Simiduia agarivorans SA1 = DSM 21679: one gene and its partner. Each later gene encodes a partner of the first gene's protein in a complex. Links are inferred from orthologs where the notes say so. Each region holds a gene or a part of one and is shown on either strand. Other genes may lie near its edges.

Region 1 (15,584 bases):
GATATTTACGATTCGCTGTTATCCGAAGAAGCGGTACTGGCCTTCGAGTACGGCTACGCCACCACCACGCCCAACGCACTGGTGATCTGGGAAGCCCAGTTTGGTGACTTTGCCAACGGTGCGCAGGTAGTGATCGACCAGTTCATTACCTCGGGTGAACACAAGTGGGGCCGTTTGTGCGGCCTGACCATGCTGTTGCCACACGGCTATGAAGGCCAGGGCCCGGAGCACTCCTCCGCGCGTCTGGAGCGCTTCATGCAGTTGTGCGCCGAGCACAATATCCAGGTCTGCATTCCCACCACACCCGCGCAGGTTTTCCACATGCTGCGCCGCCAGGCCATTCGCCCCATGCGTCGCCCGCTGGTGGTGATGAGCCCCAAATGGATTCTGCGCCACAAGTTGGCCACCTCCACATTGGAAGAACTGGCCAACGGCCACTTCCACAATGTGCTGGCCGACACCACCGTCAACCCCAAAAAGATCAAGCGCGTGGTGCTGTGCTCGGGCAAGGTTTATTACCACCTGCTGGAAGCGCGCATGGAGCGTGGCCAGGACGATGTGGCACTGGTCCGCCTGGAACAGCTCTACCCCTTCCCCGAGGAAGAATTGCTGGCAGCACTCAAGCCCTACAGCAAGCTCACTGACTTCGTTTGGTGTCAGGAAGAGCCCATGAACCAGGGTGCCTGGTACTCCAGCCAGCACCACATGCGCCGCGTAATTTCAGATCTGTCTCCCAAGGCTTACCTGAATTTTGCCGGCCGTGAGGCTTCGGCAGCACCGGCGGCAGGCTACATGTCCCTGCACCTGGAAGAACAAAACAAATTCATCGACGACGCACTGACCGTTAAGTAACGGTCAACCGAATTGGCTAAGGCTAAGGAATACAAACAATGAGCATCGAAATCAAAGCACCCCAGTTCCCTGAATCTGTGCCCGATGGCACCATCGCTACCTGGCACAAAAAAGCCGGCGAAGCTGTAAGTCGCGATGAACTGATTGTTGATATCGAAACCGACAAAGTGGTTCTGGAAGTGGTGGCGCCCGCCGACGGCGTACTGGCTGAAATCCTGAAGGACGAAGGCGAAACCATTCTTTCCAACGAGCTGATTGCCCGTCTGGAAGAAGGTGCTGCGCCCGCAGCCTCCGCACCCGCGGCTGAAGCACCTGCCGCTGCCGCAGCACCCGCCGCCGGCAACGACAAACTGGTTAACCCGTCTGCGCGCAAAATGGCCGACGAAAACAACGTCAGCACCGACGCCGTGGCCGGTTCAGGCAAGGGTGGCCGGGTCACCAAAGGTGACGTAATCGATCACCTGAAAGGTGGCGCACCTGCTCCTGCGGCTGCCGCAGCGCCCGCTAAAGCCGCCGCGGCCAGCACCGGTGGCATCGAACTGCCCGCCGGCGATCGCACCGAGAAGCGTGTGCCCATGTCGCGCATGCGTGCACGCATTGCCGAGCGCCTGCTGGAAGCCAGCCAGTCCACCGCCATGCTCACCACATTCAACGAAGTGGACATGGGCCCGGTGATGGAACTGCGTAAGAAATACAAAGACCAGTTCGAAAAGTCCCACAACGGCACCCGTCTGGGCTTCATGGGCTTTTTCGTGAAGGCCGCGGCCGAAGCCCTGCGTCGCTTCCCCGCCGTTAACGCCTCCATCGACGGCAACGACGTGGTCTACCACGGCTACCAGGACATCGGCGTGGCTGTGTCCACCGACAAGGGTCTGGTAGTGCCCGTGCTGCGCAACTCCGAAAACATGAGCCTGGCAGATGTCGAAAACACCATCCGCGACTTCGGCCTGCGCGCCCGTGACGGCAAGCTGGGTATGGATGATATGATGGGTGGCACCTTCACCATCACTAACGGTGGTGTGTTCGGCTCGCTCATGTCCACGCCTATCCTGAACCCGCCGCAAACCGCGATTCTGGGTATGCACAAGATTCAGGAGCGCCCCATGGCCGTGAACGGCAAGGTGGAAATACGCCCCATGATGTATCTGGCACTGTCATACGATCATCGCCTGATTGATGGTAAAGATGCCGTACAATTCCTGGTTGCCATTAAGGACATGATCGAAGACCCGGCACGCATTCTGCTGGAAATCTGATTTAGCCCTTTAGCCTGATTTCTCGGGGAGCGGTGCTCCCCTAAACTTTTTCAGAATTGAGGACACAACATGTCTGAAAAATTTGATGTTATCGTGATTGGTTCCGGCCCCGCCGGTTACGTGGCCGCAATCCGCGCCGCGCAGCTGGGTCTGAAAACCACCTGTATTGAAAAGTGGAAAAACGCCGACGGTAAGGGCGTGAATGGCGGTACCTGTCTGAACGTGGGCTGTATCCCCTCCAAAGCCCTGCTGGACAGCTCTTACAAGTACCATGAAGCCAAGGAAGATCTGGGCATTCACGGTATCAGCACCAAAGACGTGAAAATTGACGTGCCTTCCATGATCGCCCGCAAGGCCGACATCGTGAAGAAGCTCACCGGCGGTATCGCTGCCCTGTTCCAGGCCAATGGCGTGAAATCCTACTACGGCACCGGCAAGCTGCTGGCCAACCGTGTAGTGGAAGTAACCGGCCACGACGGCAAAGTGGAAACCCTGTCTGCGGACAACGTAATCCTGGCGTCAGGCTCTATTCCCGTGAACATTCCTGTTGCCCCCGTGGACAACGACGTCATTCTGGATTCAACCGGCGCACTGGAAATTGATGCGGTACCCGAGCGCCTGGGTGTGATCGGTGCCGGCGTTATCGGCCTGGAGCTGGGTTCTGTGTGGAACCGGGTTGGCTCCAAAGTGGTGCTGCTGGAAGCCATGCCTAACTTCCTGGCCATGATGGATCAGCAGATTGCCAAAGAAGCCAAAAAGATTCTGGAAAAGCAGGGTCTGGACATCCGCCTGAACTGCCGCGTGACCGGCTCCGAAGTCACAGGCAAAGGCAAGAAAAAGTCCGTTACCGTGACCTACACCGATGCCGATGGCAAAGAGCAGAAAGAAGTGTTCGACAAGCTGATCGTGTGCGTGGGCCGTCGTCCTTTCACCCAGAACCTGCTGGCAGCAGATTCCGGCGTGAACCTGGACGAGCGCGGTTTTATTTACGTAAACGACCTGTGCTCCACGTCTGCCCCTGGCGTCTGGGCCATCGGCGACGTGGTGCGCGGCCCGATGCTGGCACACAAAGGCAGTGAAGAAGGCGTGGTGGTTGCCGAGCGCATCGCCGGCCAGAAGAGCATCGTTAACTACGACATTATCCCGAACGTGATCTATACCCACCCGGAAGTCGCCGCGGTCGGTAAGACGGAAGAACAACTGAAGGCCGAGGGCGAGCCCTACAACGTAGGACTTTTCCCCTTTGCCGCCAGTGGTCGCGCCATGGCTGCTAACGAAACAGCAGGTATGGTGAAGATTCTGGCACACGCGGACACAGACCGCGTGCTGGGTGCGCACATTGTGGGCCCCTCTGCTGCCGACTTGGTGCAGCAGGTTGCCATTGCCATGGAGTTTGGCTCATCTGCCGAGGATATCGGCATGACCATTTTCGGTCACCCGACTCTGTCCGAGGCGGTGAAAGAAGCGGCCCTGGCGGCGAATGGCCACGCCATTCACATTGCCAACCGCAAAAAGCGCAAATAATAACAATACGGCGTAGAGCGCGCGGTGATTGCACCGCGCAAACAGGGGGTCGGCTCCGGCCGACCATCACAGGTACAGCGTATTGTGACGAAGAGGCGAACAGAGTTTTGCTCGCACCAACAAACGCATATCGCATAAAAGTGGAACGACATCATGAATTTGCATGAGTATCAGGCAAAGCAGTTGTTTGCCGAATACGGTCTCCCGGTGTCCAAAGGCGTTGCCGCCGAAACACCGGCTGAAGCCGTTGCAGCCGCTACCGAAATCGGTGGTGACAAGTGGGTAGTCAAGGCCCAGGTTCACGCGGGTGGCCGCGGTAAAGCCGGCGGCGTTAAGCTCGTCAGCTCCAAGCAGGAAATCGAAGATTTCGCCAAGAAGTGGCTGGGCAACAACCTGGTTACCTATCAGACAGACGAAAAGGGTCAGCCCGTTTCACGCATTCTGGTGGAATCCTGTACCGACATCGCGCAGGAACTTTACCTGGGTGCGGTAGTAGACCGCGCCAGCCGTCGCATCGTTTTCATGGCCTCCACCGAAGGCGGCGTTGAAATCGAAAAAGTGGCGGAAGAAACACCCGAAAAAATTCTGAAGGCCACCATCGATCCGCTGGTAGGCGCACAGCCCTACCAGGCGCGCGAGCTGGCGTTCAAACTGGGCCTGAACAACGACCAGGTGAAGCAATTCACCAAGATCTTCCTGGGTCTGGCCAAGATGTTCCAGGACTATGACTTCGCCCTGCTGGAAATCAACCCGCTGGTGATCACCGACCAGGGCAACCTGCACTGCCTGGACGGCAAGATCAACATCGATGGCAACGCCCTGTTCCGTCAGCCCAAGATCAAGGAAATGCACGACCCTTCCCAGGACGACGCCCGTGAAGCACGCGCGGCCAAGTGGGAACTGAACTACGTGGCCCTCGATGGCAACATCGGTTGCATGGTGAACGGTGCCGGTCTGGCCATGGGTACCATGGACATCGTGAAGCTGCACGGCGGCCAGCCTGCCAACTTCCTGGACGTGGGCGGTGGCGCTACCAAAGAGCGCGTGGTTGAAGCGTTCAAGATCATCCTGTCCGACGAAAACGTCGAAGCAGTTCTGATCAACATTTTCGGTGGTATCGTGCGTTGTGACATGATCGCCGAAGGCGTGATTGGTGCAGTGAAAGAAGTGGGCGTAAAAGTACCTGTGGTTGTACGCCTGGAAGGTAACAACGCAGACTTGGGTGCCAAGGTACTGAGCGACAGCGGCCTGAACATCATCGCTGCCACCAGCCTGACCGATGCCGCACAGCAAGTTGTTAAAGCGGCGGGAGGCAAGTAATGAGCGTATTAATCAACAAAAATACCAAGGTTATCTGCCAGGGTTTCACTGGTAGCCAGGGTACTTTCCACTCTGAGCAAGCCATTGCCTATGGCACCCAGATGGTTGGCGGTGTAACGCCCGGCAAAGGCGGTACCACCCACCTGGGCCTGCCCGTATTCAACACCGTGAAAGAAGCGGTTGAAGCCACTGGCGCCGACGCCTCTGTGATCTACGTACCTGCGCCCTTCTGTAAGGATTCCATCCTGGAAGCGGCCAACGCCGGTATCAAACTGATCGTGTGTATCACTGAAGGCATCCCCACTCTGGATATGCTGGAAGCCAAGGTTAAGGTAGACGAGCTGGGCGTGACCCTGATCGGCCCTAACTGCCCCGGCGTGATCACCCCCGGCGAGTGCAAGATCGGCATCATGCCCGGTCACATTCACCTGCCAGGTAAAGTGGGCATCGTGTCGCGCTCCGGCACCCTGACCTACGAAGCCGTGAAGCAGACTACCGATTACGGTTTCGGCCAGTCCACCTGTGTGGGCATCGGCGGTGACCCTATCCCCGGTTCCAACTTCATCGACATCCTCAAGCTGTTCCAGGAAGACCCCGCCACTGAAGCGATCGTGATGATCGGTGAAATCGGCGGTTCAGCGGAAGAAGAAGCGGCCGCCTTCATCAAGGCCAACGTGACCAAGCCCGTTGTTTCCTACATCGCCGGTGTGACCGCACCCGCTGGCAAGCGCATGGGCCACGCTGGCGCCATCATCGCCGGTGGTAAAGGTACCGCCGACGAGAAATTCGCCGCATTGGAAGATGCCGGCGTGAAAACCGTACGCAGCCTGGCTGACATCGGTGCTGCACTGAAAGAAGTTACCGGCTGGTAAGTTTTCAGTGTTGCAGGAAAGGGCCGCCATTGCGGCCCTTTTTTTCGCCTGCCTGTTCTGGCGGTGCAAACAACCACTCAAGGCAACAGGCATACCGCCTTTTTCCCCGGATGGGCGCCCGGGGTTTACCCGCCGCACGGGCATGCCAAACACGCTCGCAGCGCTCATTGCCGGTCCACAAAATTTTTCACGACCGGCGGACGATTAATCCCTAAGTTTTACCGGCAACTGCCGATATCTTGCATATACTTAAACCGTATTGGTGACTTTTTAGTCATCAAAACTTATTAAAAAATGTGTGTTTATTACTAAAGGGGTTGCCATGAACTGGCTTCGATCAAGTATGCAGGCGCGGTTGATGTCCTTGGTGGGCGCGGGTCTGCTGGCTATGTTTCTGGTGGCCGAGTTTGCTGTATCGGCTCTCAATGGCTCAGTACAGGAATATCGGGACCTGCTCAGCAAGCAGCTGACCTACGAACGCAACATCTCTGAAATCAACTACGAATTCAAAATTCAGGTGCAGGAATGGAAGAACGTCCTGCTCAGAGGATTTGACGAAGCCGATCGGGAAAAATACTGGGACAGGTTTAAAACCAAACACCAACTCATCCAGGAAAAAGCCCGGGCACTTGAAACCGCTATGGGTGCCAGCCCCTACAGGGCACAGGTGGAACAATTCCGCGATGCCCACAAAAAAATGTACGACGCCTACAACAAGGGCTTTGAAGATTTTGTGTTCAGCGAGTTCAATCCGGTAGTGGGCGATCAGGCGGTGCGCGGCATTGACCGTGAGCCCGCCAAATTACTCGATGAAACCGCAGCCAGTCTTGCCCAAGCAGTACAAAGTGACTCGCGCAAGGTGGACGAAGCCGCCGACGCGCTCGCGACCACTGCCGCGATGGGCCTGATTGTCGCTGCGGTCGTGATCCTCGCACTGCTCGGGTGGACATTGAAAGGCTCGATCATTTTGCCGATTCACCAAATGGTGAAAGACATTCAACGATTCGGCCGAGGCGATTTCAGCCGTGCGTTGGCCAGTAATCGGCTGGACGAAATTGGTGACCTGACCCGCAACCTGGAGTCCATGCGTGCAGAAATCGTCAACATTATCGCCGCCGTTAAACAAACCGCCTCGGCCTTGAATGAAGCCAGCGGCAACATCAACGAAACCGCATCCGAAATTGCCCAACACACGGGTAAAACCGAGCACTTCACCGACCAGGTTTCCACTGCCATTAACGAGATGAGTTCAACGGTGCAAGAAGTGGCTGGTAATGCCGCCGGTGCTGCAGACGCGGCTCAGGCTGCCGATAACAACGCCAAGTCCGGTCTGGATGTCATGCAACAAACCATTGCGGCCATCAACACCCTGTCAAACGAAGTGGACAAAATTGCCGTTGCCATGGACAAGCTCGAACAGGATACGTCCAGCGTCGGCACCGTGCTGGGTGTGATCAAAGGTATTGCCGAGCAAACCAACCTGCTGGCCCTGAACGCGGCCATTGAAGCGGCGCGCGCCGGCGAACAAGGCCGTGGCTTTGCCGTAGTAGCGGATGAGGTTCGCGGCCTGGCCCAGCGCACGCAGGAATCCACAGCGGAAATTCAACAGATTATTGAAACCGTTCAAAGCGGTGCAGCCACTGCCGTCAGAGCCATGCGCGACGGCCAGGGCAAAACCAGCGCGACCGTGGAGCTGGCCGGTGCCGCAGGCGATTCCATCCGCGCCATTACCGATGCCGTTTCACGCATCCGGGATATGAATACCCAGATTGCCACCGCGGCTGAAGAGCAAAGCTACGCATCAGACGAAATCAGCCGCAATGTAGGCAGCATGGCCGAACTGGCCCAGAATGCGCACTCCAGCGCGCGCCGCTCCACTGAAATCGCCAACGAGCTGGACCACACCGCGCAGGAACTCACCACCTTGGTGGCGCACTTCAAGGTGTAGGTTTACCCGCTTCGTTCATTTCACGCAGCATACGTTCATTCACCTCCCGCCACTGTGGGAGGTTTTTTTGCGTGTCGCTGGTGAGTTTTTTTGCACGCGCTTTGGCCAACCACAAACCATCTCCATTAAAACTGTACACCGGCAACAGGTCTTCCCGCTGAGACGCGGGCAGGATGGTTTTATTGATGTTGTCCAGAATCAGGGGTTCTGCATCCGGCGAGGGGTAGTAAGCCAACACCATATGGGCCTGGTTGTACTCCAACGCCTTAACATAGGTGATGCGTAACTTGTCGAGCGCCAGCTGTGTGTGCAGTAACGTAAAATACTTGCCGATGGAAAAATCTTCACAATCGCCCGCATTAGTGGCCAGGGTTTCAATGGGCGTGGCCCAATAGTCTTCTTTTTGCCAATGCTCCAAATCCGCAACCCAACGCACCTGATTGAAAAAATCGTTGGCATTGGTGAGTTTTTGCTCATCGGTAGAATGATTCTGCAGGCTCGCCTGCATATTCTCTGGCCAACTGGCCACGCGAACCCGGGCCTCGGGGCCCCATTTGCTCTGAACCCATTCCAATACTGACGGGGTGACGCCAAAATTCTGGTCCAAGGCCCACGCGGCACTGGCCATCAGCCCAACGGACGCAACAGCAATTCTGATCAATTCACCCTCCTTAATTCAGGACCTAGTATAGTCCGGTTCGCCAAAGCCCGCGCCAATGGGTAAAATTGCCGCCTTGCACATTTTCAGGAGACAGGCATGAGCATCCAGTGGTATCCCGGTCACATGCATAAAGCGCGCAAGCAAATGCTTGAGCTGTTACCGCGCATTGACGTGTTGGTGGAAATACTGGACGCGCGGGTGCCCCACTCCAGCCAGAACCCGGTGATCGCCGAGGCCTGCACTCATCTGCCGGTGATCAAGCTGTTGAGCAAAGATGACCTGGCCGACCCCGCCATGACCCAGGCCTGGCAGACGCACTTTGAACAACAGGACAATACCCGCACCCTGGCGGTAGACCTGCGCATGCCGGGTAAACTGAAGAGCCTGATTCCGGAGTTGGTGCGCAAGCTGGCGCCAACCAAGGCCGAACAGAACCGAACCATCAACGTATTGGTGGCCGGCATTCCCAACGTAGGCAAATCCACCTTTATCAATACCATGGCCGGCCGGCCGGCGGCCAAAACCGGCAATGAACCGGCCGTGACCAAAGCCCAGCAACAAATTAACCTCGAAGACGGGGTCATCCTGTTTGACAGTCCGGGCATGCTGTGGCCCAAACTCGAGCATAACAACACCGGTTTCCGCTTGGCGGCCACCAGTGCCATCAAGAACACGGTGATCGACTTTGAAGACCTGGGGCTCTACCTGGCAGACTACCTGCTGCCCAACTATCCGGAAGGACTGAAGGAACGCTATGGCCTTAAAAGCCTGCCCAAAGACAGCCTGGGCCTGATTTCTGCGGTTTGCCAACGCCGAGGCGGCATGAAAGCCAATGAAGTGGACTATTACAAAGGCGGTGAAATACTGGTGTCGGATTTCCGCGCTGCCAGACTTGGCCGGATCACACTGGAAACCCCGGAGGTCATCGCGCAGGAATTATTGGAAGTGGAACAGGCCCGCGCGCTGAAAGCGGAGCGTGACGCCGAAAAAGAAGCGAAAAAAGCGCTCAAAAAAGCCGGTAAACGCCACACCTGATGACACCGTTTTTTCCTGAACTGTCTGTTATTGCCCACCTGCTGATTGCATTGGTGTTCATCTGGTCGGGTTTTGTCCGTTCAGGTTTAGGCTTCGGGGGCGCGGTCCTGTCCCTGCCCTTTATCCTGCTGATCGACGACCGTCCCTTGGTGTATCTGCCGATCATCGCTGTGCATCTGTTGGTGTTTTCGAGTCTCAGTATTTGGGGTGATCGCCGTAAACACAAAGATTCCGGGGTGGATACCCGGGTTGACTGGGGCTATCTCAAACGCGCTCTGGGCATCATGCTGGTACCGAAACTGATTGGCGTATTCGGACTGCTGGCGCTGCCCAACCACATCATGACCGGCATTATTTTTGCCATCGTGGTGATCTACTCCATCAGCTACATTGCCAACCGCCCCATCGTCAGCAAGCAGCCCTGGATGGACACTGCACTGTTGATGCTGGGCGGCTATGTGTCGGGCACGTCCCTGATTGGTGCGCCGCTCATCGTGGCGGTATTTGCTGCGCACGTGGCCCAGGCCAGGCTACGCAACACGCTCTTTGCCCTCTGGTTTATTCTGGTGGCCATTAAGATGGCTGCCTTCATCTGGGCCGATGTGGACCTGCAACTCATCCAGCACCTGTGGTTATTGCCCTGCGCCGCCGTCGGCCACTGGCTCGGCCAACGGTTACACAACTACCTGGCGCAAACCGACGCCCGCGTGTTCTATCGCTGGCTGGGCGCCGTGCTACTGCTGGTGAGCAGTGCCGGCCTCACCAGCATTATGCTCGCCTGACCGCTATAGGTACCTGACAGGCATCCAATACCGCGGGCGGCTTCTGAAAAAAGAACGGATGGGCCCGCGCCCGCCGGTCGGCCAGCTTTTGCTCAAAATCCTCGCCCTCGGTCTGCTCCACACTCAGCGCAATGCGCTGCTCCGCCGGCAGTGCGCTACCCACCGCCGCCCAACGGATTTTCGTTTGCGGGTCACCGGCAGCCAGCATGCCATCGCTTTCGGGCTTGGCCCGGAGAATTTGCTGCACCTTGTCCATACCCCATACCACGCGCCCGAACAGGGTCATGATATTGTCGAGATAGCGCGGCGCCTGACCGATAACGATATAGAAATCGGTGGTGGCGGAATCGGGATCATCGGCGCGCGACATCCCCACCGCACCCGGGCAATGCAACAACCAGCTGGTGCGTTGATCCTGTCCCACACCCACGGCAAACCCCCGCCAGAAGCCGGTGATGGGTGCAAACATATCCGGTCGCTGCACCAGCTGAAGCGGATCGCGCGCAGTCAATTTCACATTTGCCTCCAGCCGCAAGGGCAGCATACCCGGACTATTTCCATTCGCCCCGGCCTGTGCCACAAAGCCCTCGATGACGCGGTAAAAACTTTTTCCGTTATAAAACCCCGCACCCGACAATTCGCGGATACGCGCGCTGGTTTTCGGCGCATAACGGTCATTCAGTTCGATAACAACCATGCCGGTATCGAGATAGAGATACCACAAGTTGGCCTGTTCAATCGGGCGAAAACTCTGACCGCTCACTGGCCCCGAAAGAAAAACAACAAATCCTAAACACACGCCCCACATTGTCCATTTCAATTGCGCTGACTCCCGTCTGTTGTTTTAACTCTGTCAAAGTGCAGAGAATTTAACCAACCTATCCTGCCACTTTCCGCTTAGTTTATTCCTCTGGCACACGGCTTCACACAACTGCAACCCGTGTGTCATGTGCCTGGCACAAGCTTGTCACAATTGCTGGCTATTGTGGGCGCTGATTCAAGACCAGCAGCTTATAAGAATATGCAACACACGATCCGTTTCTTGTGGCTTCCAGCCCTGCTTATTTCCGCCTGCAGCGATATGACACCCTCTGATCTGGCAGCCAATCAACCTGTGTATACCGGATTTCCGAGTATCGAGCCGCACCAGATACTGCCGGTGGAAAATGATCGCCTGTACAACCAGGAGGCGCCGATTCCACCCCAGTGTTACACCCGCACCGAAGCATCACACAATCCCTGCTTTGTTTGCCACCAGGTTTACCCGCGGGGTAAATCGGCCGATTACCGTATGAACAAACTAGACGACGGTGCCCTGCAGGGCAACTACCTGTTTTCGGATGTGGGCGTCAACAATCACTGGCAGAATTTGTTTGTCGACCGACGTGATTATGTGGCAGCCATCAGCGATCAAACCATTGATCGCTACGTCAATGAAGACAACTATACGGCCCTGGCACCTCGACTAAAAGCAAACAACTGGCAGGGTTATACACCCGATTTGCAGAACTTTCATTTGGCAGACGGCGCATTTGACCAGGACGGCATAGCACTCGACAACAGCCATTGGGTTGCATTCAATTACAAGCCCTTCCCGTCGACTTTCTGGCCCACCAACGGCTCATTTGGCGATGTGGCTATACGCCTTGACACTCCCTTCCGTGAGCGTCAGGGCCAATACAATATCGATATTTACAGGTTGAATCTCGCCCTAGTGGAAATAACCATCAAAGATCTGCCATCCATTTCTGTGCTTCCGTTTGATGAGTCCCGCTACCAGATTGATATCAACGGCGACGGAAGATTCAATGCAGCAGAAACCCGCTTGCGCGCACAAGAACACTATTTCGGTGATGCCAGCCAGGTGGTCGTCACGCCACAACAATACCCTACCGGCACCGAATTTTTACACAGCGTGCGCTATCTTGGTATTGATCAGGACGATCAGATAGTCGCGCCGCCACGGATGAAAGAATTGCGCCACATGCGCAAAATAAAAACCTTGTCCGATGCCGAACTGGACAACCGGTATCGGCGAGAACGCAAAGAAAAAGTCGACGAAGACCTGCCCTACTTTATCCACCATGGTGATGCCGGTATGGAAAATGGCATGGGCTGGATGATCAGTGCATTCGTCGAAGACGCCAGCGGTGAACTCCGGCCGCAGACGCATGAAGAAAACATGGCATGCATGGGCTGCCACAGTGCCATTGGCAGCACCATCGATCAGACCTTCTCCATTGGGCGCAAGGTCACGGGCCCCGAAGGTTGGGGTTATATCAATTTACAGGGCATGCCGGACGCGCCCACGGTAAGTCATGCCGAACCGGAAATTCTGGCCTATTTCAAACGTGTCGGCGGTGGCGATGAATTCCGTCAGAACACGGAAATGCTGGCGCGCTGGTTTGATGACAAAGGCCAGGTAAAAACCGGGGCCGTTCTCGCCGCAGATGTATATCAGCTGATTACCCCCTCGGCCGAACGCGCCCGCCAGCTCAACAAAGCCTACACCCATATTGTGCGCACCCAGAGCTATCGCTTGGGTCGGGATGCCACTTGGGTACCTGCAAAGAACATTCATCAGGCCATCGATGAAGGCACTCGACCACTCGACCCGAAGCACCAGGCATTGGGTTGGGACCTGCGCCTCGATTGGCAATCATCATCAAATGCAGCACAAGTGGCTGCGGAATAACCCTAAGGGAGACGCAAGTATGTTTGGGATTCAACGCAACCTATTGGCACTGGCAATTGCCACTGCCCTCACCGCATGCGGTGGCGACGACGGCAGCAATGGGATCAATGGCACCAACGGAGCCAATGGTGCTGATGGCGCCGACGGTCAGGACCTGGTGGCGGCACCCAGCCTGATCCGACTGGCAACCCTGCCCATTGGCTCGGAGGTCACCGGCCTGTACAAAACCGATAACGGCGAGCTTTTCTTCAACGTACAACACCCTTCCGATACGCTGGCAGCACCGGAAAACCTGGCTGCGGTCGGCGTGGTTGAGGGCATGGATCTGGATCGCCTCGACAAGCGACTGGCAGATGTGGCTGTACCGGCGGATGGCAGTGCCGAAGCCAACACCACCCAGCTCGCCATTGGCAGCTACAAAGTCCTTGGCCGCGCCGGAGACACCTATCAGGGCGCGTTGCCGTTTGGTCTGGGCAGCATCGTAAACGGTGCCAACACCCAAGCACTGAAACAATCACAGGACCCGGATTTTAACGCCTTTGTCGCCGCTAACGCCGACGGGTCTGAAGGTTACCTGTTCACCAGCTGGGAAGACCGCCCGGGCGCGGTCAGCCGCATGCACGTGAGCCGCGATAGCGAAGGTGAGTGGAGCGTAAGTGACGTGATGAACGTGGACTTTTCTGCCGTAATGGGCACGCTGATCAACTGCTTCGGTACCCTGTCACCATGGAATACCCCGCTGGTGGCAGAAGAGAACTACGAAGCCGAAAACGCGGAGAACTGGAACAACCCGGCCTACACCTCGGGCTACCCCAGCTACACCGACGTGCAGCTGTTGCAAGACTATCTGGGCGGTACCTTTCCCAACCCCTACCGCTACGGCTATATCGTAGAAATAACCCAGCCGACAGCGGCCGCACCGGTACCGGTTAAGCATTTCACATTGGGTCGTATGGCACATGAAAATGCCGTGGTTATGCCCGATCAGAAAACTGTTTACCTGACCGACGATGGCACTGACAAAGGCTTCTACAAGTTCGTTGCCACCAACCCCGGCGATCTGAGCAGTGGCACCCTGTATGCCGCCAAAGTGACACAGGATGCAACTTCAGATACCGCCCGCGCCGGCATGAACCTGAGCTGGATTGAGCTTGGTACCGCCACCAATGCCCAGCTGGAAACCTGGATCGCCAGTTACGACAACATTGATGAAACCGACTATGTGGATGGCGCCACCAGCTACATTACCCAGGCAGAAATCGATGACTGGGCGGCCAATGGCACCGGTGATGACCGCTATGCGTTCCTGGAAACCCTGCGCGCCGCTGAAGCCAAGGGAGCAACGGTGGAATTCCGCAAAATGGAAGGCATTAACATTAACTACCACGGCGCGGCCAGTGGCACCTTGCCGGTGATGTATGTGGCCATGTCTGAAGTCAGAAGCGGTATGACCGATAACGAAGGCGACATTCAACTGACTGAAAATCGCTGTGGCGTGGTGTACCGCATGGGCCTGGATGCCAACTACAACACCACGCGCATGGAACCCGTGGTGGTAGGTGGTCCCTACGACAGCACGGCGGCAACCAATCGCTGTTCAACCGACGGTATCAGCAACCCGGACAACCTGCTGGTACTGGACGATGGCCGGGTACTGATCGGGGAAGATACCAGCAACCATGAAAACAACATGATCTGGGTCTACAACCCCGCCGGCGAATAATTCTGCAAGCGTTCTACTGCAGCATCTTATGGCGGCTCCGGCCGCCTTTTTTGTTTATCGGGTTTATCGGGGTCAGACTCCCCCATACCTGGGTATGGGGGAGTCTGACCCCGATCACGCCAATTGCTGGTGTGCGCCCCGCAAATCTGATAATGTGAATTCTAATTCACTTTATTTAACTGTGCATGGCTTATCAGGAAACCGACTACACCCGCCAGAACAAAGCCGACACCCGCAATGCCCTGCTCAGGGCCGGGCATAAACTGCTGGCGAAAAAGGGCTTCAGCGCCATTTCCATCGCCGGGGTTGCGCAGCAGGCCGGCATGGCCACGGGCAATGTTTACCGCTACTTCAAGAACAAGTCCGCTCTGGTGGTGGCGCTGTTTGAACGCGCCACACAATATGAAATCGAGGCTGTGTTTGATTCGGTCAATGCGCTCGCGCCGGCCGAGATCCAGTTGCGCACGCTGCTCACCGCGTTTGCCCAACGCGCCAATGCCAATCCGGTCTTGTCCTACGCCCTGCTGGCCGAGCCGGTTACACCGGAGCTTGAAGCAGCGCGCCAAACCTACAAAGCCACCTGGGCCGGAAAGTTTCAGCAGGTCATTCAGCAAGGTATTCAGCAGCAGGTGTTTGTCGAGCAACCCGTGCAGGTGGCCGCGGTCGCCATTGTTGCGGTGATGGCCGACAGCCTGATTCTGCCAGACCCTTACGCCCGGCTGACCGAGCAACACATCGAGCACCTGGTTAATTTTTGCCTGCGCGCCTTACTCACGGGAGATCCGCAATGAATTATTTGGCCGATACACACGCGGTAGAGAACCAATCCGGTGCGCTGGAAAATATCTCGCTGCTGGAATCTGACAAGGCGTTATTACAGTTCACGCAACATTTATCGACGCCACAAAAAACCGGG
Region 2 (15,486 bases), 1.2 Mb from region 1 along the record:
GCATTCTGCTGTGCTTCTACGGAGCGGGCAAAATGGCGTTGGGACAAGTGCGCGAGTTCGTGCGCGATGACCGACGACAATTGGTTTTCGGTTTCTGCGGTAGTGAACAGGCCGGTGTGAACGCCCATGACGCCACCGGGCACGGCGAACGCATTCATGGTGGGGTTTTTCACCAGCAATAATTCCAGCCGCTTGTCCTTCAATTGCGAATAGCTTGCCAGCCGGGCCGTAAGCTTTTCCAGATAATCGATCATCAGCGGGTCGTGCGAGGTAGGCACCTGGGCCCTGAACGCGCGCGCCCAGGCTTCGCCCAATGCGCGCTCCTGCTGCGGTGAGACCACGCCGCTGGTGGCGTCGCCCAGCGCGGGCAGTTGAATTTCGGTACTGCTTTGGGCCGCAACCGAAACCGGGGCGGCCAGGCCCGCGCATAAGGCGAGGGCGCTGATTAGGTGTTTGCCTGCAACAAGGGGCACAAACTCTCTCCACAAGGGCCGTTTCACGGCATAAGTGTTTTCCATCATACTATGGTTAGACCTTTGTCGTCGTGTGGGGTTCCCAAACCGGCCCGGGTTCCTGCATTGGCATGAAGGCCGCGTCGATTTATAGTGCGCCCCCCGGAAATGAGAAACCAAGATGACCCCGCAATCTGTGCCCGGCCCGGAAGGGCAGATTCCCGATGCCACGGTAGATGCCACCGGGTTGGCTTGCCCGCTGCCGTTGTTGAAAGCCAAGCAGGCGCTGCACGCGCTCGCCGCTGGTCAGATTTTGTACATCGTGGCCACCGATCCCGGTTCGGCGCGCGATATCCCGGCATTTTGTCGGTTGGCCGGCCATACCTTGCTGGCCACCGAGGAAACCGGTCAACAATGGCGCTTCTGGCTGCAAAAACACTAGCGGCCTGTTAGCATTCGCCCTCGTCCCTAAAGAGCCCCGCTCACCATGTTGAAGATTTTCCGTAACTGGACCAATCGTTACTTTTACGACGAAGAAGCCCTGGTGTTGCTATTGCTACTGGTTCTTGGGCTGGCATTGGTGGTGACCATGGGAACCGTGCTGGCACCGGCCATTGCGGCGCTGATTCTGGCCTTTTTACTGCAGGGGCTGGTACAGCGACTGGTCAATTGGGGCATGCGCCATATTCTCGCAGTCTGGACTGCCTTTCTGGTGCTGGTGGGGTTGATCACCTCGGCGGTGCTGGTGTTGTTTCCGATTCTCTGGCGTCAGATGGGTAACCTGATTGAAGAGCTGCCGCGCATGGTGGCAGATGCCAAGGCCCAATTGGCGGTATTGCCCCAACGCTACCCGGATTACGTGTCGCCTGAACACGTCCAGCAGTTCACCAACCTTGCCAATCACGAACTGGGCACTGTGGGGCAATCTTTGCTGAGTGTGTCGGTGGCCAGCGTGCCGCTGCTGATTACCGCGTTGATTTATTTTGTGCTGGTGCCCATTCTGGTGTTTTTCTTTCTGAAAGATCAGAAGCTGATCCTCAACTGGATGAGTGGTTTTCTGCCGCGCAAACGCCCCATCATGCAGCGGGTCTGGCTGGAAATGAACGACCAGATTGCCAATTATGTGCGCGGTAAAGCGGTGGAAATCCTGATTGTTGCCGCCGTGTCCTATGCCAGCTTCAGTTTCATGGGGCTGCGTTATTCCTTGCTGCTGGCCATCGCCGTGGGTTTGTCTGTGTTGGTGCCTTATATCGGCGCCGCTGTCGTGACCTTACCGGTGGTATTGGTGGGCTTGTGGCAATGGGGCTTGAGCTCGGAGTTTTACTGGCTGTTACTGGTGTACGGCATTATTCAGGCGCTCGATGGCAACGTGCTGGTGCCGGTGCTGTTTTCCGAAGCCGTTAATCTGCACCCGGTCGCCATTATTATTGCCGTCTTGGCATTTGGTGGCATTTGGGGATTCTGGGGCGTGTTTTTTGCGATCCCGCTGGCGACCTTGTTAAAAGCCGTTATCAATGCCTGGCCCAGCCAGCCTAACGGCGAGGGTGCGAATGCTTAATCGTTTTGCCTGGATTGCGTTGTTGTGGCTTTGCGGCGTAGCTGTCGCATGGTCGGCCGACAATCCGCCTGCCTTAACCACCGCGTTCACGCCCGAAAAAAGCCCCAACGATGATCGCCAGTACCGCTACCTGGAGCTCGCCAACGGATTGAGGGTATTGCTGGTATCCTCGCCGGAAGCGGAAGAATCCGCGGTGGCCCTGCGCGTTAATGTGGGCAGTGCGGTAGACCCGGTAGGGCGCGAAGGTCTGGCTCATTTTCTGGAGCACATGCTGTTTCTCGGCACCGAAAAATTTCCCGAGCCGGATGGCTGGCCGGGATTCATTGCCACCAGTGGCGGCACCCACAACGCCTACACTGCACTCGATCACACCCTGTACTTCTATACCGTGCGACCCGCACATCTGGCGCAATCGCTGGAGCGTTTCGGCCAGTTTTTTACGGCGCCCTTGTTTACTGAGGCCTACGTCACCCGCGAGCGCGAGGCGGTCAACGCTGAGTACCAGGCAAAAATAAAAGACGATGCCCGCCGTTCGCGTGCGGTGCTGAATCATTTCACCAATCCCGCTCATCCGGCCGGCCGGTTTACCGTGGGTAATCTGAACACCCTGGCCGACCGCGAAGACGAACCGGTGCGCGATGCGCTGATCGATTTTTATCAGCGCGAATATTCCGCCAATATCATGTCGTTGGTGGTATTGGGCCCGCAATCCTTGGAGCAGTTGGCGGCCTGGGCGAGCAGCTATTTTGCGTCGATTCCCAACAAAAATATCGCGGCCCCCACCAATGCCGAGCCGCTATTCAAAAAAGACCGTCTTAAAACCCTGGTGCGCTACCAGCCTGTTAAAGAATTGCGCGAACTGCGTTTGATGTTCCCCATTCCTAACAGCGCCGGTTACTACCCGGAAAAACCGCTTACCCAGATTGCCGATCTCCTGGGCCATGAAGGCAAGGGCAGTTTGTTGTCGGCACTGAAGCAGGAAGGCCTGGCGGTGGCGCTGTGGGCCGGCGACAGCGATATGGGGCCCTACGCGGGGAGTTTTATTGTATCGGTTACGCTCACCGACAAAGGCCAGCGCGAATACGCGCGGGTGATGGCCTGGGTGTTTGCCGCGATCGATCTGATAGTAAAAGACGGACCACAGGCGTGGCGGTTTGAAGAGCTAGCGCAGTTGGCGGCCATCAATTTCCGTTTTCAGGAGCGCCAGCGCCCCTCTGCCTGGGTGCAGCAACTCGTCAATCAGATGAACCGTTACAAGCCCGCCGATATTTTACAGGGCGGCTACATGTACGAGCGATTCGACGCCAGTCTGACCCAGTACTTTCTGAATTTTCTCAAACCTGAACACGCGCTGGTGTTGATGGCCGATAACGACGGTGCTTTCAGCCATCAGGCGGCCGATTACGATACGCCATACGCCACCGCGCCGTTGCCCGTACTGCCGGCCATTGCGCCGCAAGCGCTGCAGCAGTTACGCCTGCCCAAGCCCAATCCGTTTGTGCCCAGCCGCCTGCAGGTACGCGAGCGGGTGAGCGATTCCCCGGTGCCCGAGCGGTTGATCAACGAGCCGCAATTGCGTTTGTGGCACATGCAGGACAATCAGTTCAATTTGCCGCGCAGTGTGATCCGCATCCAGTTGCGCACGCCCTCAGTGGGCAAAAACATCGCCAGCCGCGCGCAGGCCGAACTGTATGTGGCCATGGTATTGGACGAACTCAACGAGTACAGCTACCCGGCATTTCTGGCGGGACTTGGGTTTGATGTGCAGGTGACGGCGCGCGGCCTGGAGATCACAGTGGCCGGCTACAACGACCGCCAGGGCCTGCTGCTGACGGAAATTCTTGAGGCGCTGGTCAGCCCGCGCCTGGAAGCCGCCCGTTTTGCCAATGTGCGCACCGAATTGATTCGCCGCACCCGCAACGGCGACCGGCAACCGCCCTATATTCAATTGCTACAACAGATTGTGCCCACCCTGTACCAGCCGGCCTGGCCGCAGCATGCGTTGGCTGATGCACTGGCGAATACGGGGCTTGCCGAGGTGAAAACCTTTGGGCGGGAGCTCAATCAGAATGCCCAGGCCGACATGCTGGCGTATGGCAACCTGCTTCCCCCCGAAGCGCGCCAATTGGCCGCCCTGGTGCGTCAGCAGTTGGTGAAGGGCAATGCCAGGGATCTGCCCGGCAAATTGAAAGTGCTGACTAACGTGCGCGGTGGTTACGAGCGCGACGTCGAGGTTAATCATCCGGATGACGCGCTGGTGATCTACCATCAGGCGCCAGGTCACAGCCTGACTGACCGGGCTCATGTGGCCATGCTGGTGCAAAGCTTGCGCTCGCCGTTTTTCCACCAACTGCGCACAGAGCAACAGTTAGGTTATGTGGTCTTTACTTCAGCCTTACCAATAGCCGACTACCCCGGCATGGTGCTGGTGGCGCAGTCGCCCAAAGCCACCCCGCTGGAATTGCGGACAGCGTTCGACGGCTTTCTGGACTCGGTGCCCGAGTGGTTGGGTGATAACCTGCCCGCACACCGCGAAGCCCTGCTGGCCGAACTGAACGAAAAACCTCGCAACCTGGCCGATCAGGCCGGACGCTACTGGACTGCCATCGCCGATGCGGGCCCCGGTGGCGAGGTGGATTTCTACCGGCGCGACGCGCTGGCGGATGCCCTCAAAGAAGTGAACGCGGTGACCCTGCGCACCTACGCCTACCAGTTGTTCGATCCCGATCGCCGCATCCTGTTTGCCACCCGGCCCGTGGCCAGTGAGACCGAGCCGGTGACCAGAGTCACCGATGTAGACACCTTCAAGGCCGAAGGCCCACAGTTTATAGTGCCCTGAGCCATTCGAGCCGCGGGCCAATCATTCGCATTCCCCGTGGAAGTGGCGGGGCGGCCATCCGTTGAACCACCTATCCCGTAGCACCACGCAACATCCTGTAGAAAAATTACAGATGAAACCGTTTCTTAAGAAACGGCATTCTGGCAATTTTTTTTGCCATATGGGCCGCCAAACGTGTACTTTTGCCCGAATTTCCGTATTATGCCTACCACACTTCCAGAGCGTGGCTGAAAAGCGGCGCCTAAATTTGTAAAAAAACTACAAGAATGATGCTGGAAGACGCAATTGTCGGCTCAATCAGTTTTTTTGAGCGATGATTGCGACACTTCTATACTCTTTCGAATGTTTATTTCACACAGACACTACAACCGGCGTCGCCGGCGAAAGGAGAGTTGAATGACAGAGGATATTGATGCCCTCGAAACGCGAGAGTGGCTCGATGCTCTACACGCGGTAATTCGTTACGGTGGCGATGGCCGTGCGGCCTTTTTGCTGAAGCAGATGTTCGACCGGGCCACCATGGCCGGCGTTGAGCTGCCCGCTGCCATCACCACTCCCTACCGCAATACCATCCCACCCAAGAAAGAAAAGCGCATGCCCGGCGACCTGTTTATGGAACGCCGCATCCGTTCGTTGATCCGCTGGAACGCGCTCGCCATGGTGATGCGCGCCAACGACAACGACGAGGGCCTGGGTGGCCACATTTCTTCCTTCAGCTCCGCGGCGACACTGTACGACGTGGGCTTTAACTATTTCTTCCGCGGCAACGACGGCGAAGAGCTGGGCGATCTGATTTACTACCAGGGCCACAGTGCGCCGGGTATGTATGCCCGCTCGTTCCTGGAAGGGCGCATTTCTGAAGATCAGCTGGATAATTTCCGTCGCGAAGTGGACGGTGCTGGCCTGTCTTCTTACCCGCACCCGTGGCTCATGCCCGATTACTGGCAGTTCCCCACCGTCTCCATGGGTCTTGGCCCGCTGCAGGCGATTTATCAGGCGCACGTCATGCGTTACATGTCAGCGCGCGATCTGGTCAAGCGCGGCGATCGCAAAGTGTGGGCCTTCCTGGGTGACGGCGAATGTGATGAGCCGGAATCCCTCGGTGCCATCGCACTGGCGGGCCGCGAGCAGCTGGAAAACCTGATCTTCGTGATTAACTGTAACCTGCAGCGCCTGGATGGTCCGGTGCGCGGTAACGGCAAAATCATTCAGGAGCTGGAAGGTGTGTTCCGCGGTGCCGGCTGGAACGTGATCAAAGTGGTGTGGGGTCGTCATTGGGACGCGCTGCTGGAAAAAGACACCACCGGTCTGTTGCAGAAGCGCATGGACGAAGTGTGCGATGGCGAGTTGCAGAACTACAAAGCCAACGGCGGCGCTTACACCCGCGAGCATTTCTTCGGTAAATACCCGGAGCTGTTGGAGCTGGTGAAAGATCTGTCTGACGACGACATCATGAAGCTCAACCGTGGCGGTCATGACCCGTACAAAGTGTACGCAGCCTATGCCGAAGCGGTCGCGCACAAAGGTCAGCCCACCGTGATTCTGGCGCAAACCGTTAAAGGGTATGGTTTGGGTGCAGCCGGCGAAGCCGCCAACATCACTCACTCGGTGAAAAAGCTCGATATCGCATCGCTCAAAGGCTTCCGCGATCGTTTCGGTATTCCGATTTCCGACGACGACCTGAAAACCGTGCCTTACTACCGGCCCGCACCCGACAGCCCGGAAATGCAGTACATGCATTCCCGTCGCAAATCGCTGGGCGGTTACCTGCCGGCGCGTCAGGCAGATTTTGATGCGCTGGAAATTCCTTCATTGGAAACGTTCAAGGCGCAACTCAAAGGCACCGGCGAGCGTGAAATTTCCACCACCATGGCGTGGGTGCGTTTCATTTCCACGCTGGTAAAAGATAAAAACATCGGCGAGCGCGTTGTGCCCATCGTGCCCGATGAGGCCCGTACCTTTGGTATGGAAGGCATGTTCCGCCAACTGGGGATTTATACCTCGGAAGGGCAGAAGTACGTGCCGCATGATCACGACCAGATCATGTACTACAAGGAAGACAAGAAAGGCCAGATTCTGGAAGAGGGCATTAACGAAGCCGGCGCCATGGCGGCCTGGCTGGCAGCGGCGACGGCGTACAGCAACAGCCACTGCCCGATGATTCCTTTCTACATCTACTACTCCATGTTCGGTTTCCAGCGTATTGGCGACCTGGCATGGGCGGCGGGCGATAGCCAGGCGCGCGGCTTCCTGATTGGTGCCACCGCTGGCCGCACCACGCTCAACGGTGAAGGTTTGCAGCACCAGGACGGTCACAGCCATATTCTGGCCAACACCATCCCCAACTGTAAAACCTATGACCCCACCTACAGCTACGAGCTGGCGGTGATCATGCAGGATGGCATGAAGCGCATGTTCCAGGACAAGGAAAACTGCTTCTATTACATCACCACCATGAACGAAAACTACGTTCATCCGGATATGCCCGCCGGTGCCGAAGAAGGCATTATCAAAGGCATGTACCTGCTGAACGAAGGCAAGAAAACGCCCAAGAAAGGCATGCGCGTTCAGCTTATGGGTGCCGGTACGATTCTGCGTGAAGTGGAAGCGGCGGCGGTGATCCTGCGCGACGAGTACGGTGTGGAATCCGATATCTGGAGCCTCACTTCCGTGAACGAACTGACCCGCGACGGTCAGCGCGTATCGCGCTGGAACATGCTCAACCCGGAAGCGAAAAAACCGCGTAAAGCGTTCATTACCGAGTGCCTGGAAAAGCAGGAAGGCCCGGTGATTGCCGCAACCGATTACATGAAAACCTACACCGAGCAATTGCGCGCCTTTATCCCGGCCGACACTTACATCGCCCTGGGTACGGAAGGCTTCGGCCGCTCCGACACGCGCGCCAAGTTGCGTCACTTCTTTGAGGTGGATCGCTACTTCGTCACCATCGCTGCACTCAAAGCGCTGGCCGATGAAGGCGTAATCAAAGCGGCAGACGTAACCAAGGCCATTAAGAAATTTGGCATTGACCCGGCAAAGGCAGACCCCATGAGCGTGTAAGCGCTCATTGGGTTTAATAGATAAACAAGGAGTTTACCTTGGCTATTGAAACAATCGCGGTGCCCGACATTGGCGGCGCCGAAGACGTGGATGTAATCGAAATCTGCGTGAGTGTTGGCGACGAAGTGAGCGAAGGCGATTCACTCATCGTGTTGGAAACCGACAAAGCGAGCATGGAAGTGCCGTCACCTGTCTCCGGCAAGGTAGTGAGCATTGCGTTGAAAGAAGGCGCCAAGGTATCGCAGGGTGCCGTGATTGGTGTAGTGGCTGTGGCCGGTAACGGTGCGTCTGCGCCCAAAGCCGAAGCCGCACCGGCGCCTGCTCAGGCAGCTGCGCCTGTGGCGGCAGCACCCGTTGCCGCTGCAGCGCCCGCCGGTGACCGGGACCTGGTGATTCCGGATCTGGGTGGCAGCGAAAACGTGGACGTGATTGAAGTGTGTGTGGCTGTAGGCGACACAGTAGCTGAAGGCGATTCACTGGTGGTGCTGGAAACCGATAAGGCCTCCATGGAAGTGCCCGCAGAATTTGCCGGCACCATCAAAAGCCTGACCGTGAAAGAAGGCGACAAACTCTCTGCCGGTTCGGTCATTGGTGTGATTGTGGCGGAAGGTAAAGCCGCGCCCGTTGCTTCAGCGCCAGCGGCTGCTCCAGCCGCTGCACCTGCGCCAGCCACTACGGCAGCACCCGCTGCGCCAGCAACGGCAGCAGCAACATCTGCAGCCGACGAAGCCGTCCCCGGTTTTGTGGATTCCGTATACGCCGGCCCCGCTGTGCGCAAATTGGCGCGCCAGCTTGGCGTGGACATGACCAAAATCAAAGGCAGCGGCCCGCGCAATCGCCTGACCAAAGATGATATTCGCTCTTACGTGAAAACCATCATCCAGGACGTGCAAACCGGCAAGCTGCAATCCGGCAGCGTGGGCTCCGGTATTCCGGCTGTGCCGGCGGTAGATTTTGCCAAGTTTGGCCCGATTGAAATGGTCAAAATGAGCAAAATCAAAAAGGTCACCGCCGCCAATATGCAGCGCAGCTGGCTCAACGTGCCGCACGTGACCCAATGGGACGACGCCGACATCACCGAGCTCGAAGCCTTCCGCAACAGCATGAAAGCAGAGGCAGAAAAGCGCGGCGTAAAACTCACACCCGTGCCGTTCCTGCTCAAAGCCTGCGCCGCAGCATTGCGTGCGGAGCCAAGCTTTAATGTGTCCATGCACCACGACGGCGAGCACATCGTACAAAAAGATTACGTCCACATCGGCATGGCGGTTGATACCCCCAACGGCCTCATGGTGCCCGTGATCCGCGACGTAGACAAAAAAGGCCTGTACGAACTGGCAGAAGAAGCCACCGCCCTCGCGAAGAAAGCGCGCGATGGCAAGCTGATGCCGAACGACATGCAGGGCGGTTGTTTTACCATTTCTTCACTGGGTGCCATGGGTGGCAATGGGTTTACCCCCATCGTCAACACACCTGAGGTTGCCATCCTGGGCGTATCGCGCGCACAGGTGAAGCCGGTGTGGAATGGTAAAGAGTTTGAACCGCGCAACATGTTGCCGCTGAGCTTGTCCTATGACCACCGGGCGATTAATGGTGGGGATGCAGGTAGGTTCTTTACCTATCTTACGGCGGTGATCGGGGATATTCGGAAATTGCTGTTGTGATGATTTAAGCGACATCTGTTCGAAATTGAAGGGCGCCTTTTGGCGCCCTTTTTTGTTTTTTGGCGTTTGGAATTGGGTGAGGGCTAGGTAGCGGCTTGAAGGTTTTATTTCTTATTGGAATTGGGGTGGTGGGTTTTTTATTTGGAATTGTTTGGAGTGTCGGGATATTTTTCATTATTTGTGTTGTATTTCTTATTTTTTTTGAATTTTATGTTGCTTTATTTTTAGCTCAACACGATATTTTAGTAGTAGTGACAAATTTCTTTTATAGATTCCAATTTTGAGCTCAGGTGTTTTAGGTGTTTATTGTCGGTTTGGGTCCTAACCTCTATCGAGGAGTGAGGTGTTCGTAGATTTAAATTCTTCCGTTTTAGGCCATCTAATGCTAATGGCTAACTATTCGTCAGTGAGAAAAATGGTGATTGAATGGCAGATTCAGATGCAAGTATGATGGAGCTAGTAGGGCAAAGAATACCTGTTAACGTATGGTCAGCCCTCATTGTTTTAATTCTTTCCGTTCTAATATTTTCTTTGGAAAAATGTACTGTTGGAGGAGTAAAAAATGTAGTTCAGGCTGGTCTTCTTGGTGAAAATGTTGTGGAGTCAACGGACTCGCTGATACTAACTTTTTGGACTCCAAGTGAAAGAACGTGGGCGGAAATGTCAGATGGTGAGAAAGAAAGGTTAGTAAAGGATGGTAGGGCTGATTGGTATCAAACTACAAACGATATACTAGCATCATTTGGCGACCAGTTAGTTAATGGGAATGGCTTGTCGGCTCAAGGATTTTCTCGGTGGGAAAGCTTTGGAAAAGGTACCTCTGCATCCAAGTGGGGGTGGACATGGAGTGTTTCTATTGCGCGAAAAAATGTAGGAGCGGATGTCGGTATTATAAAAAATAAATTTAGGGATATCTATACAAAAAACTTTATTCGTGATCAAGATATTTATTTAGAAATTCGCCATGCAGAAGCAATACGGGATCGTTAGCTGTAAAGGTGCGCTGATGGACAGTGGTCACTAATTTTTTAATGTTTGATAGTTTCCTTGAGTTTCTATGGGGTGGCGATGAACTATGTTTTTTCGACGAATAACAATGGCTAGTGTTGTTTTTGTTTTTTCTTGCTCTACTGCAAATCTAGATGTAAAAGAAAAACACGATATTCTATTTTCTCAAAGCGGTGTTTTAGGTGAGGAGAATAATCTCTCATCGATTAATAATGCTAAGGAAAATGCAAATAGCTATGAAATTGAGAAGAGGCAAGAAATAGACGATATCTATCTTCTTTTGGCTATGTCTGTTGTGTATAAAAACTGGCAGTCAGTTAATGTCTTGAAAGAAAATCGTCGAGGACACAATATAGGTGGAGTTCTTGTTGGACCAGATCTTAAACCTATCTTTTGGGCGAGAAATGCGCGACATGCTACCAAAAACGCTTCACAGCATGCTGAAGTTCGAATCGTTAGCAGCTATCTAATGTGCCCTGGTACGCCGTCCTACTTGGCTAATAACTATACACTTTACTCTAGTCTGGAGCCTTGTTTAATGTGTACTGGCATGCTTTCTCTTACCCGCTTAGATCGGGCGGTTTTTGCGCAGAAAGATACAGGGTATGGTGATGTAGACAAACGGTTACTGTTGGACACTTCGAATATTGGTGGCTATTCGCCATATCCAAATGTGGTTCAGCTACAAAGTCATTCTTCAGGTTGGACTAATGAATTGAATGCAGCCTATAAATCATGGAAATTGTTAGATCGGAAGAATATAAGTATTACAGACTGGCTGCTAAGTGATAATGCGGAAATTCATTTTAGAAAATCAGAGCAAAGACTTTTAAATTATAGGTCAGAATATGAAAATGAAGATATATTGTCTGCAGCTATAAACTATCTGCAGTTGGTTACAGTTGAATTTGAAAAAGATCTATCAAAGTTTTGCCCAGAGTAAAGTTTTAATTTATGGTTTATGTAAAGATGTATAATTGGTTCCACTGTAATCCGATATTAAATAATAATTGATAAGCTAGATATTGAATTTACATTTGTTGTCTTAAATATGGGTGTTAGGAAATTCAAGTGGGTTCCAATGGTAATACGGAGCTTAGGTATGTTGATGGGTTTATCTAGCTGTGTTCGGGATTTTTTAGATCAGTGTTGGTGTTGTCAATATGATGGATCTTGTCGGTAGGATATCTATATTTTCAACTGTTTTAAAAATATTTTCTATTATAGTCAACTGATAGCGGATACTTCTAAAGTATGCGTTGTCTATTTTAACGAGAGTGTGGTTTCAGGGTTGATCTCTAAATTCGTGCACCCCGTAATCTTTGTGCGGCGATCTTAGTCTTGGGTGATTCGTGTCGTATTTTGATCTCGGCATCAGGTGCTCTTGATAAAAGGTCGGTTAAGAAGTCGGTCTGACGGAGCTGTCGGTGTTGTCAGTTAATGCGGAGAGGTAGAGCCTGTTAACATTTGTTGTTTTCGCGCGACTCACACGTAGGATCCAGCATTTACCTCTGATCTTGAATTAAAAAAGCGATGTGGTGAAACGCAATAGAGGGGCTGATACTTAATTGAAAGATTCTGCATTCTTCTAGGGCTTATATCATTGGGTTGGTTGCGTTTGATTCTGTTGACGCATGCGTAGATGGCGGCAATTAGTTGGCGAAGAAATCACGGAAATCCCTAGTTTTAAGCTCAGGAGTTGTATGGATCGCTATAATATTACGTATGGCGTGATATGAACGAAAAATAGTTGTGGAAGGCTTGGCGAAGCGAAAGTTTTATGAGTGCATATAGGAATATATTGTGGGCGCTTAATGCTGTCAATCGCTCATAATGGTTATAGTGCATTTGTAGGTCTTCATTAATATTTGAAATTGAAAGACCCTTATTGCTGATGCAGTAGTTTTTTTAAGTAGTCTGAATTTTTCTCTATCATTGCAGCGGCTAATTTTGTGAACAATGCCGAGCAGTAGATTGAGATATCAAAGTTGAGGTAAAGAAACGTCATGAGATTAGATTGCATACTTTTAAAAATGCACAGAGAAGCAACTACGCGATCTGTGGCGCATCATTATGTTGCTGCTTCCTTGGCAAAAAAACATTTATTTCTTGGCATCCCATTAGTCGTTATTACAGCGATTGTCGGTGCGGACGTATATCCGAATGATGGTGGAAAAATTTTTCCGAGTCATGTGATTTCTTGGATCGCAATATCAGCCGTAGTGCTATCATCACTGCAGACATTTATGAAATTTCAAGAGGATGCAGAAAAGCATAGAGGAGTGGGTGCGCAGTGGGAATCCTTGCGTCGCGATCTAGAGAGGGATATAGAGCTAGAGACGCAAGAAAATTACGAAATTCTGTCTATAAAGTCGGAAATTCTTAGATCAGCCTCTCCTATTATACCAGCACGGATGTGGAGTCAGGCTGTGAGCAGGTATGACGAAATCCGTAAAGAGCAATGGCCTGACTACTTTGCAAAAGAAAATAAATAGTAATCAAAAAACTAGGATTTTAGGCTTCGGCTAATGGATTTGAGGGTTTTTGTGACAAATGTGCATTGAGGAGCTGCAATAATATTTAGCTCTTAATCCATTTAATTGAGTGAGTTGGGTCGGCTTTAACCTGTTCCGGCTTAACCGAAGCTTTTAATTGGGGGAGTGGCGCCTTATAGACTTTGACCAAGACTGCAAAATGCTTACCCTATAAAACCTATACCAAAAAGTTCAAGCTCTAGGGTTGAAGATGTCTCATAGGGCTGCTGCTGAGATCACTTGAGAGATTTTTTTGCGGCGGAACAGGTTGCACTATTGAAATCGTCGAAGTCAGTAGAGGATTGCAGTGCATTAATAATATTTAAGATTGTTCCGTAAACTTACGTTTTAAATCTATCCCTCACTACATTACTGAAATGAAAGTTGCTGTGGTAAGAACTTCTCTTGGTGTCTTGAATAGGTGTTTGTCAGCACATCGTCTAGAGTTGAAATAATCATGTTTCGGAAGAGGGTGTCGCCTGCGATAGTACTTTCCATGTCGAATGTAGGCAGATCTATAAAGATGGTTGGTCTTTGCTGCTAGTTAATGCGGTGGCCGTGGAATTTTTGGCACCATTTATTGTTTTTTGTCGCCAAAAATAGATTTAGTCAAATATGCGAAGCGAAGGGGCTTGTTTCTTCGCGGTCTTAGTTAGTAAGGGTTTTCTTTTGCAAAGGTTTTTAGTGTCGGAATATTTTTCAGTCTTTATGCTGGTTCTAGTGGATTCTTAAAATTTATTGATGATTTTTAGCGGGGTCTGGGTTATATCAAGCGTGTGCCACGTATCAATAAATAGATGGTGCCGTTATTTTTTTGTTTATTGATAGTGCCAATTCATTGTTAACTTTTAATAGAGGCCTTGTTATGACTAATATTGTTTTAACAGAAGAGCAGCGGAATATTGTTAAGCAAGATATGGATCAACAGATAGAGATGCTTTCGCCTGAAGAGGTTGAGGTTCTAGCTACCAAGCTAAATGAAAAAATCAATATTCCATTTATTAAAGAGGGGACGGAAAAAGTCATTTTCGTTAAAACTGTAAAGTTGGTTGATAGACTGTTATATCAAAGTTTACCAAATGAGCTGTATGGTTTGGTGAAAAATTCATCTGATGGGATATCTGATAAGGACGCGAAAGAACTGGCTTCTGTATTAGGGGCGAGGCTGAATAAAAAATTTGATCTTCCATACGTTCCAGAGTGGGTTGAGGCGGAAATATTTGGCTATTTGATTGGCTTAATTGTTGACGCTATGAGAGAGAACTTTAGCATAATTGACCAGGAGTCATGATCTTTAATCTTGAATAATCGAGGTTTCTCATAGCTCCTTTTTAATAGGGCGGGCGCGACTGAATTTCTTCCGCCCATTAGCATAACTTGCTACTACTTTCGATGGTCTCAGTTTTTTAACGCATTTTATGCCCTTATTTTCTCTGGGAATGATGGGTGGTTCGTTTGACTTTGGGGGCAACGTCGGGGCGTTATTTACTGCTTCTAAGTGGGAATATTAATGAGTGTTTTTATATTTCAATCAATTCCAGAACGCTTTGACCTTGAGTTAGAGGTCGTAGAGGGTAAAAAAGACACTTGGTATGCGACCAGATATAGAAAAAGAATGAAGCTCGGCGATATAGTGTTTTTTTGGATGGCGGGTGCAGATGATCGGAAGGGAATGTATGGTTGGGGCGTGATTGAATCCGAGCCATATATAAGAGACGACTGGCAGAGTTATGGTGTAGATGTTGTCTATGAAAAAAAGTTTTGCAATAAACTTTCTAAGCGAAAAATTTGTGCTGACCAAATTTTAAAAAACATGCTTTTGTTTAGGGCTCCTCAGGCTACCAATTTTTTATTAACTGACGAAGAGTCTCGTGCATTAATAGATCTGATAAATAAATGCGGTGAAATGCCTCCTAAATTAGGAGGTAATGATGCCTAAGGTTGATGCAAAAATACTCGATAAAGTCAAAGATCCATTCACTTTTCTAGTTCTACTTCTGCTTATGGTTGAAGCAGTTCTGGGTGGAATGGCGTATTCATTTGAGCTTTATAGAAATACACTTGTTAATTCGATAATTGCATTTCTTGCCGTCTATACAGGGTTGGTATTTTATTTGGTTATTAGAGAGCCGTCTTCACTGTCATCAACATTTGCTAAAGAGTTAGGGAACGATATTTACATAGCACTTCAGGGGCCCTTTTCAAACTTAGAAGAAGTGGAAGCAGAAGAGGCTTGGGCGACCCTAGCAGAAGTTGTAAGGAATTCCGAAGCGGACGAGGCTGAAAAATTTCTGTTGTTCAGAAAAATGATTTCAGAAAAGATAGAAAAAAATTCTCAAATACAGGGTAATTGGAAGCCATTGCAGAAAAACGG

What was found.
Region 2: the proteins of lpdA (region 1) and aceF are in contact, whole or in part, in a crystal structure (PDB 1EBD), measured with the Geobacillus stearothermophilus proteins. The link is inferred for Simiduia agarivorans SA1 = DSM 21679 from one-to-one orthologs. Residues at the interface, in WP_049624544.1 of Geobacillus stearothermophilus: Pro340, Ser341, Asp344, Tyr345, Arg403, Asp406, Val408, Glu431, Ala432, Gly433, Asp438; in WP_033016211.1 of Geobacillus stearothermophilus: Ile130, Ala131, Met132, Pro133, Arg136, Arg140, Glu141, Asn155, Arg157.

The regions. Positions count from the first base shown.
Region 1 is NC_018868.3:26,743-42,326, reverse strand. Bases 1,424-4,404 are described here. They hold lpdA (dihydrolipoyl dehydrogenase), read left to right. Parts: upstream 1,424-2,177; coding sequence 2,178-3,632; downstream 3,633-4,404. Other genes in these bases: sucC (ADP-forming succinate--CoA ligase subunit beta), read left to right, coding at 3,786-4,404; odhB (2-oxoglutarate dehydrogenase complex dihydrolipoyllysine-residue succinyltransferase), read left to right, coding at 1,424-2,108. Outside these bases: M5M_RS00180 (2-oxoglutarate dehydrogenase E1 component), read left to right, coding at 1-852; more of odhB, read left to right, coding at 891-1,423; more of sucC, read left to right, coding at 4,405-4,952; sucD (succinate--CoA ligase subunit alpha), read left to right, coding at 4,952-5,824; M5M_RS20285 (methyl-accepting chemotaxis protein), read left to right, coding at 6,147-7,772; M5M_RS00150 (transglutaminase-like cysteine peptidase), read right to left, coding at 7,762-8,433; ribosome biogenesis GTPase YlqF, read left to right, coding at 8,530-9,468; M5M_RS00140 (sulfite exporter TauE/SafE family protein), read left to right, coding at 9,468-10,250; M5M_RS00135 (peptidylprolyl isomerase), read right to left, coding at 10,237-11,070; M5M_RS00130 (hypothetical protein), read left to right, coding at 11,332-12,945; M5M_RS00125 (PhoX family protein), read left to right, coding at 12,965-14,668; M5M_RS00120 (TetR/AcrR family transcriptional regulator), read left to right, coding at 14,854-15,459; M5M_RS00115 (acyl-CoA dehydrogenase family protein), read left to right, coding at 15,456-15,584. UniProt on the Escherichia coli protein: Lipoamide dehydrogenase is a component of the glycine cleavage system as well as of the alpha-ketoacid dehydrogenase complexes.
Region 2 is NC_018868.3:1,279,161-1,294,646, reverse strand. What follows is about bases 7,376-10,258. They hold aceF (dihydrolipoyllysine-residue acetyltransferase), read left to right. Parts: upstream 7,376-7,947; coding sequence 7,948-9,570; downstream 9,571-10,258. Other genes in these bases: M5M_RS20110 (hypothetical protein), read left to right, coding at 9,997-10,258; aceE (pyruvate dehydrogenase (acetyl-transferring), homodimeric type), read left to right, coding at 7,376-7,909. In the rest of the region: M5M_RS05840 (M48 family metalloprotease), read right to left, coding at 1-521; M5M_RS05835 (sulfurtransferase TusA family protein), read left to right, coding at 634-894; M5M_RS05830 (AI-2E family transporter), read left to right, coding at 940-2,010; M5M_RS05825 (insulinase family protein), read left to right, coding at 2,003-4,849; more of aceE, read left to right, coding at 5,246-7,375; more of M5M_RS20110, read left to right, coding at 10,259-10,560; M5M_RS19840 (nucleoside deaminase), read left to right, coding at 10,667-11,521; M5M_RS05810 (SLATT domain-containing protein), read left to right, coding at 12,585-13,073; M5M_RS05805 (hypothetical protein), read left to right, coding at 13,978-14,403; M5M_RS05800 (EVE domain-containing protein), read left to right, coding at 14,623-15,051; M5M_RS05795 (hypothetical protein), read left to right, coding at 15,044-15,486.